Linked DNA regions of Gottschalkia purinilytica. The protein of the gene in region 1 binds, or shares a complex with, the protein of each later gene. Links are inferred from orthologs where the notes say so. Each region holds a gene or a part of one and is shown in the gene's direction. Other genes may lie near its edges.

Evidence for each region.
Region 2: the proteins of tig (region 1) and rpsG are in contact, whole or in part, in a crystal structure (PDB 3GTY), measured with the Thermotoga maritima proteins. The link is inferred for Gottschalkia purinilytica from one-to-one orthologs. Residues at the interface, in WP_004081061.1 of Thermotoga maritima: Glu122, Val124, Val129, Leu130, Tyr133, Glu188, Gly259, Ile262, Tyr263, Glu266, Ser270, Glu273, Gln274, Glu277, Arg308, Gln311, Ile312, Ser315, Tyr316, Glu325, Arg329, Arg336, Leu363, Phe366, Trp367, Arg373, Leu377, Arg381, Leu384, Glu387; in WP_004081843.1 of Thermotoga maritima: Lys34, Lys52, Lys55, Glu59, Arg62, Gln63, Glu66, Asn67, Lys69, Val71, Arg95, Ala109, Lys110, Lys111, Gly112, Arg113, Pro114, Glu117, Glu121, Ile124, Ala125, Tyr127, Asn128, Asn129, Thr130, Gly131, Lys135, Asp139, Arg142, Met143.

What each region holds. Positions count from the first base shown.
Region 1 is NZ_LGSS01000011.1:24,040-34,405, forward strand. What follows is about bases 6,598-9,385. They hold tig (trigger factor), read left to right. Parts: upstream 6,598-7,242; coding sequence 7,243-8,529; downstream 8,530-9,385. Other genes in these bases: CLPU_RS11300 (tocopherol cyclase family protein), read left to right, coding at 6,598-6,701; clpP (ATP-dependent Clp endopeptidase proteolytic subunit ClpP), read left to right, coding at 8,571-9,155; clpX (ATP-dependent Clp protease ATP-binding subunit ClpX), read left to right, coding at 9,177-9,385. Also shown: CLPU_RS11280 (OPT family oligopeptide transporter), read left to right, coding at 1-1,075; CLPU_RS11285 (ATP-dependent DNA helicase), read left to right, coding at 1,614-3,974; CLPU_RS11290 (zinc-ribbon domain-containing protein), read left to right, coding at 4,162-4,326; CLPU_RS11295 (NAD(P)H-dependent flavin oxidoreductase), read left to right, coding at 4,488-5,561; more of CLPU_RS11300, read left to right, coding at 5,730-6,597; more of clpX, read left to right, coding at 9,386-10,366. UniProt on the Bacillus subtilis protein: Involved in protein export. Acts as a chaperone by maintaining the newly synthesized protein in an open conformation. Functions as a peptidyl-prolyl cis-trans isomerase.
Region 2 is NZ_LGSS01000010.1:81,634-85,609, forward strand. The notes cover bases 1-2,944. They hold rpsG (30S ribosomal protein S7), read left to right. Parts: upstream 1-1,209; coding sequence 1,210-1,680; downstream 1,681-2,944. Other genes in these bases: rpoC (DNA-directed RNA polymerase subunit beta'), read left to right, coding at 1-250; CLPU_RS10725 (ribosomal L7Ae/L30e/S12e/Gadd45 family protein), read left to right, coding at 365-607; rpsL (30S ribosomal protein S12), read left to right, coding at 634-1,047; fusA (elongation factor G), read left to right, coding at 1,773-2,944. Also shown: more of fusA, read left to right, coding at 2,945-3,839; tuf (elongation factor Tu), read left to right, coding at 3,884-3,976.

The sequences.
Region 1 (10,366 bases):
ATATGTAAGATATATTGGAGCTGGAGCTGTAGCTACAGGAGGATTTATAAGTCTTATAAAGTCAATACCTACTATTATTAGTTCATTTAAAGCGGCTATTGTAGGAGTTCAATCAAGTGATGAAAACGTTAGTAAAACAACAGATGAAGATATACCTTTAAAGTGGATTATTATAGGGGCTTTAACAGTATTTTTAGTTTCATGGATTTTACCTATATTAGATGTAGGAATAATAGGTGGAATTATGGTTGTGTTCTTTTCATTCTTCTTTTCAGTTGTTTCTGCCAGAATGGTAGGAATAATAGGTGTATCTAATAATCCTGTTTCGGGTATGACTATAGCTACATTATTATTTGTATCGGCAGTATTAAGGTTATTAGGACATATTGGCAATGCAGGTATGATGAAAGCTATAATTATAGGGGCAATGGTTTGTGTAGCTATATCTGTTGCTGGAGGAGCAGCTCAAAATATGAAAACGACTTTTATAATAGGAGGAACGCCTAAGCACGTTCAAATAGGTATGTATGCTGGTATAATTGCTACATCACTTTCAGTAGGCGCGATAATTATATTATTAAATAATACTTATGGAATAGGATCTCAAGAACTAGCTGCACCACAAGCAACGCTTATGTCCATGGTAGTTAAAGGTGTTATGACTGGAAATTTACCTTGGATATTAGTTATAATAGGAGTCGCATTTGGTATAATGTGTGAGCTTATAGGTATACCTGTATTACCTTTTGCACTTGGACTATATCTAAGAATACACTTAACATTGGCAATATTTATTGGTGGTATAGTGAGACTACTTATAGATAAGAAATTCAGAAATGATGAAGAGACTCTTAAAAGGCAAACAGAAAGAGGAATACTTTTATCGTCAGGACTCGTTGCAGGAGATGCACTAACGGGAATAATAATAGCAGTTTTTGCAGCACTTGGCATTAATATAGGAATAGGTAGTAGTTTGATACCTAGAATAGCAAATAGTCCTGTTACATCGATAATTTTATTTGGAATATTGTTAATATGGTTATATAGATTTACTAGTAAAACTAGGACTTCATAGATTTCTATGAAGTCCTAGTTTTATATATGAAACTGTTTGTTTATTTTAAAATAAGTTTAAATATAAGTTTCATCTAAGAATTCTTTAATATAATATTTACATCTTAAAGTATATCTTATGATAGTTTCATATATTCAGTTTTAGATGCTCTTATGAATGCTATATTATAATTTATATGAAATATGGAGTATCAACCAACTTCAGGTAATTTATCAGATATTTTAGAAATAATCGACTTCTTGTTTAAAACTGTTAAATAGAAATATAGCTAGTAGTAAATCACTTTAAAAATTTATTATATAAAAGGTAGTACAAGTAAAATGAAATTCTTAACATATTAAATCTACTTATCTAAATTCTATATTATGATAATATTAGTCTATAATACTTACTTAGAAAATAAGCAGCAAGTCTAAATTATAACTTTAATATATACTTATATTAACTATAATAAAAAAATTAAAGTAAAAACTTTAAACTTTCTTTTGTAAGAAACTATGAAAATTAAAATGATAGTAAATAAAAAAGGTTGGTTTATATGCTAAGTGAAAATACTATAAAAATATCTGTTAGAAATTTAGTGGAATTTGTTCTTCGTTCTGGAGATTTGAATGTAAGATTTATGAGTGCAAATAGAGCATTAGAAGGAACTAAAGCTCATCAGAAAGTACAAAAAAATGCTGGTGAAAACTATAAATCTGAAGTTCACTTGTCATACGCATTGGAATATGGAGGATTTGTTTTTATTGTAGAAGGAAGAGCAGACGGCATAGTTCATATAGATGATAAGGTATTGATAGATGAAATAAAGTCGACTACTAGACCTTTAGAAAGTATAGATGAAAATTATAACTCTCTTCATTGGGCACAAGCTAAATGTTACGGATACATATATGGAAGACAAAATAATTTAAAAGAGATATCAATACAGTTAACCTACTTTAATATAGATACAGAGGAAGTAAAATATCTTGAAAAAGAGTTTAAAATAGATGAATTAGAATTGTTTTTTTATGATTTAGTAGATAAATATGTGGTTTGGGCTAATTTAACTAATGAAATATCAAAGAAGAGAGATGAGTCTATAAGGGCTTTAACATTTCCTTTTGAGAGCTATAGAAAAGGACAAAGAGAATTAGCAATTTCAGTTTACAAGACTATATTAGATAAAAAGAAATTATTTGTACAAGCACCTACTGGAATAGGAAAAACCATATCTACTATATTTCCTACTGTGAAAGCCATAGGTGAAGGGATAACATCTAAAATATTCTATTTAACTGCAAAAACTATAGCTAGACAAGTAGCAGAGGAAGCATTTAATGTAATGACGAAAAAAGGGCTATATATAAAAACAATAACTCTTACAGCTAAAGAAAAAATATGTTTTAAAGATGAAACTATCTGTAACCCAGAAAATTGTGAGTATGCTAAGGGACATTTTAATAGAGTAAATGAAGCAGTACTTGATGTTTTAAAAAGTGAGAATATAATAACTAGAGATATCGTAGAAATATATGCTAGAAAATATAAAGTTTGTCCTTTTGAATTTTCTCTAGATTTAAGCTTGTGGACTGATTGTATTATATGTGACTATAACTATGCTTTCGATCCTAGAGCTAGCTTAAAGAGATTTTTCGAAGAAGAATCTGAGGGTTATACTTTTTTAATAGATGAGTGTCATAATCTAGTAGACAGAGCTAGAGATATGTTTTCGGCAGAATTAAATAAGAAGAAATTTTTAGAAATGAGAAATATTTTCAAAAATATTGATTTAAATATATATAAATCTCTTTCAAAAATTAACTCTTTTATGAATCAAACAAGAAAAAAATGTGAAGATAAAGGATATTTTATAGATTCAGAAGAAGAATTAGAGTTATATCCATTACTAAGAATGTTTATAATAAGGGCAGAGGAATGGATCATAAATAATGAACAAGAAGACGGACATAAGGAACTTTTAGAGTTATATTTCGAAGTAATGTCATTTTTAAGAATATCTGAACTATACGATGATAAATTTGTAACCTATGGAGAAAAAGAAGATAGAGATGTTAGAATAAAGTTATTTTGTTTGGATCCTTCTTGCCTATTAGAAGAAACGATGAAAAAAGTAAGAAGTACAATTTTATTTTCGGCAACTCTTACTCCGTTAAAATACTTTAGATATATATTAGGAGGAAATGATGAGGACTATACTATTAAGCTTGCTTCGCCTTTTGCAAAAGATAATTTATGTATAGCTATAGTAAATAATATTTCAACAAGGTATACAGATAGAGATAAAACTTACGATATTATAATAGAATATATAAAACTAATTATATCTCAAAAACTAGGGAACTATTTTGTATTTTTTCCTTCTTATAAGTATATGAAAGAAGTATATATGAGATTTACAGAAAAATATCCAAGTATAAACTGTGTTTATCAAGACTTTAATATGAAAGAAAATGAAAAAGAAGATTTTATAAATATGTTTGAAGAAAATCCTAAAAATGAACTTGTAGCATTTGTAGTATTAGGAGGGATATTTTCAGAAGGAATAGACTTAAAAGGTAATAAACTTATAGGATCAATAATAATAGGGGTAGGATTACCACAAATTTGTCTTGAAAGAAATATTATAAGAGAATATTTTAACTCTAAGAATAACATGGGATATGAATATGCTTATATGTATCCTGGTATGAATAAAGTTCTTCAGGGTGCAGGAAGGGTTATAAGATCAGAAAGAGACAAAGGAATAATTATACTTATCGATGATAGATTTTCACAAAGCAAGTATAGAAGTCTTTTTCCAAATGAATGGACTCATAATGTAACTATAAAAAGTCCATATCATGCTGAACATTTAATAGATAAGTTTTGGAAAGAAAACTCTTGTGAAAAATAAAAAAAATTCTAGGTACAGATAAAATTATCATTGCAATATTCCTACAATAGTGTCATACTAGACAGGAGATAAAATTTTTAAGTCATTTCTACTAAGATTTAAGAAGATTAAAAACATTCCTACTTTTTTGGTAAGCAATGTATATCTATTTTAAATCTTATTTAAATAAAAAAGGAGGAATGTTGAAATGGCAGATAAAACAATAGTTTGTAAAGATTGTAGTAAAGAATTCATATTCACTGAAGGAGAACAAGCTTTCTATAAAGAAAAAGGTTTTGAAAATGAACCTCAAAGATGTCCAGATTGTAGAAAAGCAAGAAAACAACAAAACAATAGAGGATTTAGAAGATAATTTTACTTAAATAAAACCTACAAGACATGTCTTGTAGGTTTTTAGTTTATGTAAGTTATTTACTATTAAAACTATTTCAAGAATATGTTGACTGAACTTAAATTGACATATATACTTTACTTAAAATATTTTTAAAATTCAAAAAGTTAGGAGTAGATGCTATGAAGTTACCTCCTTTAAAGTTGGGAGACTTAGTTGCAAAAGTTCCAATAGTACAAGGAGCTATGGGGATAGGCGTCTCATTATCCAAATTAGCTTCATCTGTAGCTAATGAAGGTGGAATAGGAGTTATATCAGGAGTACAAATTGGATATGAAGAATCTGATTTTGAAACTAATAGTTATGCGGCTAACATAAGGGCCCTTAGAGCTCATATTAGAAAAGCTAGAGAACTAAGCCCAAATGGTATTTTGGGAGTTAATCTTATGGTTGCTATAAAAAACTATAAGGATATGGTTAAGACAGCAATAGAAGAAAAGATAGATTTAATTGTTTCAGGAGCAGGATTACCTATGGATTTACCAGAAATGATAAAAGAAACTAAAACAAAGCTAGCACCTATAGTATCTTCTGGTAAAGCAGCGGCTTTGATATCTAAGATGTGGGATAGAAAATTTGATTATATACCAGATATGGTAATAGTAGAAGGACCAGAAGCCGGAGGACACCTAGGATTTTCCAAAGAGGAAATAAATGGCAAATCAGCTACTAAACTAGAAAAAATAGTAAAGGATGTTATAGTTGCATTAAAACCTTATGAGGAAAAATATAATAAACCTATTCCTGTTATTGCTGCAGGAGGAATATATGATGGATTTGATATAGCTAAGTATATTAAACTAGGCGCTTCAGGAGTACAAATGGCTACTAGATTTGTAGCCACAGAAGAATGTGATGCCCATATAAATTTTAAACAAGCATATGTTAAAGCAAGTGCAAGTGAAGTAGGACTGGTGAAGAGTCCAGTTGGAATGCCAGGAAGAGCTATATATAATAATCTGACACAAAAATTAGAAAAAGGTAATATAGCAGTTAAGAAATGTTATGATTGTTTAAGACCTTGTGATCCTAAAAATACCCCTTATTGTATTTCAAAAGCCTTGATTGATTCTGTCAAAGGAGATGTTGAAGAGGGGTTAGTGTTTGCAGGTAGCAATGCTCATCGTATTGATAAAATAGTCAGTGTAAAAGAACTAATGGCTAGCTTAGTACTTGAAGCTGAAGGAGCTTTATAAAATAATCGATTAATAGATAAGATATTTTATATTTACGCTAGTTATAATATAGATTTAAATGCGATAGAATTTAGCTTCTCCCTTTATGTATACATAAAGGGAGATTTTTATTTGCTTACTTGGTAAATAATATGATTATTAGTATAATCATAAAGTCAAGGAGGAAATATGTTTAAAGAAATAAGAAATCCGGATCTTTATCATGGTGTAAATAGAAAAAAGAATTTTTTTGAAGGATGGTATTTTAAAATAGTAGATAAAAACTGTGATAATGTATTTGCCTTCATACCAGGAATAGCTAAAGGAAATAGCTTAAAATTCAATCATTCTTTTATTCAGGTTTTAGATGGTAAAAAAGTGAAATACAACTATATTAAATTTAATAGTAGTAGTTTTAAATTCAAAAAAGATAAATTTTCTATAGCTATAGAAGATAATAATTTTTCACTTAGTGGTATAAGTCTTAATATTAATAATGAAAAAGATAATATTAGTGGTAATATCAAATTTGAAAATGTTAAGAAGTGGCCAGATTCTATAGTTAATCCTGGAAGCATGGGATTTTATAATTACCTTACTTTTATGGAGTGCTATAGTCATGTCTGTTGTATCGACGGAAATATTATTGGAGGTTTAAACATAAATGGAGATTATATAGACTTTACAGGAGGAAAAGTCTATATAGAAAAAAATTGGGGAAGATCATTTCCTAAATCTTGGATATGGATACAATCTAATTCATTTGATAACAAGAGAGTAGCATTTACATGTTCAATAGGAAGAGTTCCTTTTATATGTACTACTTTTAGTGGATTTTTAGTATCAATTATGGTTGAAGATAAGTTTTATAAATTCACAACTATAAATAGAAGTAAGATGAAAATTATAAAAAAAGATAATGATGTAAATATAGTTTTCACGAAAGGTCGCTTGAATTTAAATGTTATGACTTATAGTAATAAATATGAATTCATACAATGTAAAGGTCCTAAAGATGGTAATATGATACCATTAGTTGATGAAAGTTTAAATGGAAAAATAACTGTGGAATTATTTAATAATAAAATAAATGAAACTATATTTAAAGGTGTAGGTAATTGTGCAGGAATAGAGTATGGAGGAGAAATGCAAATTTTATAAAAAAACTTTAAAAAAGTATTGACATTATATTTGAAAGTGATATAATAGTATTTGTCCTTAAAAAACAATTAAAAAATAAATACTTCATGCGGAAGTGGCGGAACTGGCAGACGCGCTAGACTTAGGATCTAGTGCCATACGGCGTGGGGGTTCAAGTCCTCTCTTCCGCACCATTTAACCAATGGATTATCCATTGGTTTTTTTCATATTCACATATATATGCTGGTTCGTATAATATACTTAATAAGTAACAAATTTAATAGATGAATACATTTATAAATACGGTCATTTCCAACATTGGACATCAAAAAATTTTGTGTTATAATATAATGGTTAATTATGAAAACAACGTTTTAGGTACTTAGAATAAAGGACAGCCTATAAACTCTAAAAATTGCTTTTTTATTTGAATATATCTATCTGTAGCGTCATATTTAACCATTATAAACTAAATGAACGTTAATTATATTTTAAAAGAAGAATAAGTTAAAAGAAGAATAAGCTTGTTGGATAATTTATAAAATCTAAGGAGGAATTTTTAATGAGTTCAAAAATTGAAAAAAAGGAAAAGAATCAAGTTACACTAAAGATCGAAGTAGATGCACAAACTTTTGAAAAAGGAGTACAAAGTGCTTATAACAAAAACAAAGGCAAATTCAATATTCATGGATTTAGAAAGGGAAAAGCTCCAAGAAAAATTATAGAATTAAACTATGGAGAAGGAGTATTTTATGAAGAAGCTATAAATATAATATTCCCTGAAGTATACGAAGCAGCTATAAAAGAACACGGATTAGATCCAGTTGCTAGACCAGATTTAGATGTTGAAGCTATAGAAAAAGGAAAACCGGTAGTATTTGTAGTAGATGTTACAGTTAAACCTGAAGTAAATCTAGGAGACTATAAAGGTATAGAAGTAGAAAAAGTTGAGTATAATGTTACTGATGAAGATGTTAATGAAGAATTAAAAACAATACAAAATAGAAATGCAAGAATAATTGAAGCAGAAGATAGACCTGTTAAAGAGGGAGATATACTTACTATAGATTATTCTGGGTTTGTAGGAGAAGAGCAATTCGAAGGTGGAACAGCTGAAAATCAAACACTAGAAATAGGATCAGGAGCATTTATTCCAGGATTTGAAGAACAATTAGTTGGAAAAAACAAAGATGAGGAAGTAGAAGTAAAAGTAACTTTCCCAGAAGAATATCATGCTGAAAACTTAGCAGGAAAAGAAGCTATATTTAAAGTAACAATACATGAAATAAAAGTAAAAGAATTACCTGAGTTAGATGACGAGTTAGCTAAAGATGTTAGTGAATTTGATACATTAGAAGAACTAAAAAAAGATATAAAAGTAAGATTAGAAGAACAAGCTAAAAATAAAGAAAAAGTAGAAATAGAAAATAAAATTATAGAAAAAGCTTGTGAATTAAGCGAAGTTGAAATTCCAGAAGCTATGATTGAAAGACAAATAGATGTTAATGTAAATGAATTTGGTTATAGACTAAGCTATCAAGGTTTAGATCTATCAAAATATCTTGAATTAACAGGTATGGAATTTAGTGATTTTAGAGCACAATTCAAAGAAGATGCTGAAAAGTTTGTAAAAGGTGATTTAGTAATAGAAGCTATAGGTAAAAAAGAAGGAATTGAAGCTAGTGAAGAAGAACTAAATAATGAGATAGAAAAATTATCTAAGCAATATGGTCAAGATGTAGATAAGTTCACAAAGAACTTAGATGAAAATGATTTAGATTATATAAAAATGGGAATAATTAAAAGAAAGGCAATAGACTTTTTAGTAGATAGTGCTAAATTAGTTTAAAAGTTAGTTGTCTAATAAGCAATTTTCAGGAGGGGATAAATATGGCTTTGGTACCAGTAGTCGTTGAACAAACAAATAGAGGGGAAAGGTCATATGATATTTATTCTAGACTTTTAAAAGATAGAATTATCTTTATAAATGATGAAATAAATGACGTTACTGCTAGTCTAGTAGTAGCACAACTTTTGTTCTTGGAAGCAGAGGATCCAGATAAAGATATACAAATATATATAAATAGTCCAGGAGGATCGATAACTTCCGGATTTGCTATATATGATACTATGCAATATATAAAACCAGATGTTTCAACTATATGCATAGGTATGGCTGCCAGTATGGGAGCTTTCTTACTTGCTGCTGGAACAAAAGGAAAGAGATATGCTCTTCCAAATGCAGAAGTTATGATTCATCAGCCACTTGGGGGAACTAGAGGGCAAGCAGAGGACATAAGAATACACGCAGAAAGAATAATAAAAATGAAACATAAAATAAACAAGATACTAAGTGAAAGGACAGGTCAACCTCTAGAGAAAATAGAGAAAGATACAGACAGAGATAACTACATGTCTGCTGAAGAGGCTAAAGGGTATGGTTTAATTGATGAAGTTATAACATTTAAGAAATAACATTGTAAGCGAGGTGTGACAATGTCAAAATTTGATGACAAGCAGCTTAAATGCTCTTTTTGTGGAAAATCTCAAGAACAAGTGAGAAGACTTGTTGCTGGTCCATCTAATGTTTATATTTGTGATGAGTGTATAGAATTATGTCAAGAAATAATAGAAGAAGAATTTGAAGATGCAATAGATATAGATTTAAAAGATCTTCCAAAACCAGCAGAAATAAAAGAGATATTAGATGAGTATGTAGTACAACAAGATAAAGCTAAAAAAGCTCTAGCTGTTGCAGTTTATAACCATTACAAGAGAATAAACAAGAAATCTTCAAATAATGAAGTTGAGGTACACAAAAGTAACATAGTTATGATAGGACCTACTGGATCTGGAAAAACACTACTTGCACAAACTTTAGCAAAAATATTAAATGTACCTTTTGCTATAGCTGATGCTACTTCTTTAACAGAAGCTGGATATGTTGGAGAAGATGTTGAGAATATTCTCTTAAAACTTATTCAGTCAGCTGACTATGATGTAGAAAGAGCTGAGAAAGGTATAATTTATATAGATGAGATAGATAAAATAGCAAGAAAATCAGAAAATCCTTCTATAACTAGGGATGTTAGTGGAGAAGGGGTTCAACAAGCTTTACTTAAAATTCTTGAAGGAACCGTTGCTAGTGTTCCTCCGCAAGGAGGAAGAAAGCATCCTCACCAAGAATTTATACAAATAGATACTACTAACGTATTATTTATAGTTGGTGGAGCATTTGATGGAATAGACAGTATTATCCAAAGAAGAACTGGCAAAAAGTCTATAGGATTTGGAGCTGAAATTCAAAGTAAAGAAATTAAAGACTTAGGAAAATTACTAGAAGATTTACAACCTGAGGATTTATTGAAATTTGGTTTGATACCAGAATTTGTTGGAAGACTTCCAGTTATGGTTACTCTTAATCAACTTGATAAAAAATCATTGGTTGATATATTAACTAAGCCTAAAAACGCTTTAGTAAAACAATATAAAGAATTATTTGCAATGGATGAAGTTGAACTTGAGATCGATCAAGAAGCTTTAGAAGTAGTTGCAGAAAAGGCTATAGAAAGAAAAACTGGAGCTAGAGGATTAAGAGGAATACTTGAAGAATCAATGTTAGATATTATGTATGATATACCATCTCGTGAAGATATAGAGAAGTGTATCATAACAAAAGAAACTAT
Region 2 (3,976 bases), on another replicon or contig:
TTCATTAGCTACTGAATCATTCTTATCAGCTGCTTCATTCCAAGAAACTACGAGGGTGTTGACGGAAGCAGCGATAAAAGGTAAAGAAGACAACTTAATAGGATTGAAAGAGAATGTTCTTATAGGTAAACTTATACCTGCAGGTACAGGAATGAAAAAGTACAAGGATATAGCTATAAGTACAGAGACAGAAGAGGAAACAGAAAATGAGTTAAATGATATAGATGTTGTTGACACTATAAACAACTGATGATAAAATGTACTAGTGTGTAAATTTGTATGGTTGACTCTTTTGTTATCAAAGAAGATTATGTGGGATTTACCCACGTAATCTTCTAGATATTTAAAGTAGGAGGAAACTATAGTGTTACAGAGTCTTAAAGAAGCCAAAAAGGTAGTAGGTACTAAACAGGCCAAAAGAGCAATAATTAATGATGAAGTAGAAGTCTTATTTGTTGCTAAAGATGCAGAGTCTAGAGTAGTTAATGGCTTAGTTGACTTATGTAAAGAAAAATCTATAGAGATTGTATATGTAGACAGCATGAAAGAATTAGGAAAGGCCTGTGGAATTGATGTTAGCGCAGCTTCTGCTGCTATACTAAAATAAGCAAAATTTTGGAGGGAGGTGCTTTAATGCCAACAATTAGCCAATTAGTAAAAAAAGGAAGAGAAAAAGTTACTTCTAAGTCTAAATCTGCACACTTAGGTATTAACTATAACTCATTAAAGAAAAAAGTTACAAAAATAAATGCACCACAAAAAAGAGGTGTTTGTACAGCTGTTAAAACTGTAACTCCTAAAAAACCTAACTCAGCTTTAAGAAAAATTGCCAGAGTTAGACTTACAAATGGGTTAGAAGTTAGTGCTTATATCCCAGGTATAGGACACAACTTACAAGAGCATAGTGTTGTTCTTATAAGAGGTGGTAGAGTAAAAGACTTACCAGGGGTTAGATACCATATTGTAAGAGGAACTTTAGATACAGCAGGTGTAGATAAGAGAATGCAATCAAGATCTAAATATGGTGCTAAAAAACCTAAGAAATAATAAATATTTATTATAAAATAGTGCGGAGAAATGCAGTGACTTTATCTGTTATTTAAATAACAGATAAAGACTGTTTATATATATGCATTTTGTGCACTACGACATCTTAGTTTTGTCGAGTACCTATGATCTAATCTTTGAATAGTTAAGGAGGGAAGAAGCGTGCCAAGAAAAGGACATGTGCCAAAAAGAAGTGTTATGCCTGATCCGATTTATAAAGATAAGGTTATAACTAAGTTAGTAAATCAAATAATGTTAGATGGTAAAAAAGGTAAAGCTCAAAAAATAGTATATGGTGCACTTGATTATGTAAAAGAGCAAACTGGAGAAGAGCCTATAGAAGTATTCTACAGAGCTTTAAATAACATAATGCCTGTATTAGAGGTTAAAGCAAGACGTGTTGGTGGAGCAACTTATCAAGTACCTATAGAAGTAAGACCAGATAGAAGAGAAACTATAGGATTAAGATGGCTTGTTGACTACTCTAGAAAAAGAGGAGAAAGAACTATGGTTCAAAAACTAGCTAAAGAACTTTTAGATGCTGCTAACAATACAGGAGCAAGTGTTAAAAAGAAAGAAGATACTCATAAAATGGCAGAGGCTAATAAAGCTTTCGCACATTACAGATGGTAATAAGAAAGATACTGTCGAAAATATGATTATAAATATATTTTGCGGAAAACCTATATGCAGTGTTGTAAACAGTAGAAGAAAGGAGGAATACTGTGCCTAGAGAATTTTCCCTAGAAAAAACTAGAAACATCGGTATCATGGCTCACATTGATGCTGGAAAAACAACAACTACCGAAAGAATTTTGTTCTATACAGGAAGAACTCATAAGATAGGTGAGACTCATGAAGGTTCAGCTACTATGGACTGGATGGAGCAAGAACAAGAAAGAGGAATTACTATAACTTCTGCGGCTACTACAGCTCAATGGAAGAATCATAGAGTAAATATCATAGATACGCCAGGACACGTGGATTTCACTGTTGAAGTAGAAAGATCTCTTCGTGTTCTCGATGGTGCAGTAGCAGTTTTCTGTGCAAAAGGTGGAGTTGAGCCGCAATCAGAAACTGTTTGGCGTCAAGCAGATAAATATGGAGTACCACGTTTAGCATTTGTAAACAAAATGGATATATTAGGTGCTGATTTTTATAGAGCAGTTGATATGATGAAAGAGAGATTAAGAACTAACGCTGTTCCACTTCAATTACCTATAGGTAAGGAAGATACTTTTGTTGGAATGGTTGACCTTGTAAATATGAATGCTATTGTTTACAAAGATGATCTTGGAATGCAATTTGATGTAGTAGAAATACCTGAAGACATGAAAGCTGAAGCAGAAGAATATAGAGAGGCTTTATTAGAAGCTATAGCTGATCAAAATGAAGAGCTTATGATGAAGTACTTAGAAGGAGAAGAAATTAGTGTAGATGAAATTAAAGATGCAATAAGAAAAGCTACACTATCAGTACAAATAACTCCTGTTTTCTGTGGATCAGCGTATAAAAACAAAGGTGTTCAATCATTACTAGATGGTGTTATAGACTTCATGCCAGCACCTACAGATGTTGCATCTATAAAAGGAGTTAAGCCTAACTCAGATGAAGAAGATGAAAGACATTCATCTGATGAAGAACCATTTGCTGCATTAGCATTTAAAATTATGACTGACCCTTATGTTGGTAAGTTAGCCTTTTTCAGAGTTTATTCTGGAATTCTTGAATCAGGTTCATATGTATTAAACTCAACAAAAGGTAAAAAAGAAAGAATCGGTCGTATACTACAAATGCATGCTAATAAAAGAGAAGAAATCGAAAGAGTTTATTCTGGAGATATAGCAGCAGCAGTAGGTCTTAAAGATACAACTACTGGAGATACTCTTTGTGATGAAAATCATCCAATTATACTAGAATCAATGGAATTCCCAGAACCAGTTATTGAGGTTGCTATAGAGCCAAAAACTAAAGCTGGTCAAGATAAAATGGGTATAGCTTTAGCAAAATTAGCTGAAGAAGATCCTACTTTTAGAACTTATACTAATCAAGAAACTGGTCAAACAATCATTGGTGGTATGGGTGAGCTTCACTTAGAGATTATCGTAGATAGACTTTTAAGAGAGTTCAAAGTTGAAGCTAATGTAGGTAGTCCACAAGTAGCTTATAAAGAATCAATTACTAAGCCAGCCGATGTTGAAGCTAAATATGCTAGACAATCTGGTGGTCGTGGACAATATGGTCATGTTAAAATTAAGATGGAACCAAGAGAACCTGGTGAAGGTTATGAGTTTGTTAATAAGATAACTGGAGGAGCTATTCCTAAAGAATATATTCCAGCTGTTGATAATGGTATCCAAGAAGCTATGCAAAATGGTATATTAGCAGGATATCCAGTATTAGACTTTAGAGTTACACTTTATGATGGTTCATATCATGATGTTGACTCTTCAGAAATGGCATTTAAAATTGCCGGTTCTATGGCATTTAAAGAGGGTATGAAAAAAGCTAGTCCAGTAATTCTTGAACCATACATGAGAGTTGAAGTTACTGTACCAGAAGAGTACATGGGAGATGTTATCGGAGACTTAAACTCAAGAAGAGGTAGAGTTGAAGGTATGGAATCAAGATCAGGTGCTCAAATTATCAGAGCATTTGTACCACTTTCAGAAATGTTTGGATATGCAACAGACCTTCGTTCAAATACTCAAGGTCGTGGAACGTATTCAATGGTATTTGATCATTATGAATCACTTCCAAATAGTATAGCTGAAAAAATAATGAATAAATAATTTAAATAAATTTTAATTTTGTATAAAGGTAAGGAGGAATAAAAATGGGAAAAGCAAAATTTGAAAGAAATAAGCCACACGTAAACATAGGAACAATAGGACACGTTGACCACGGTAAAACAACATTAACAGCAGCA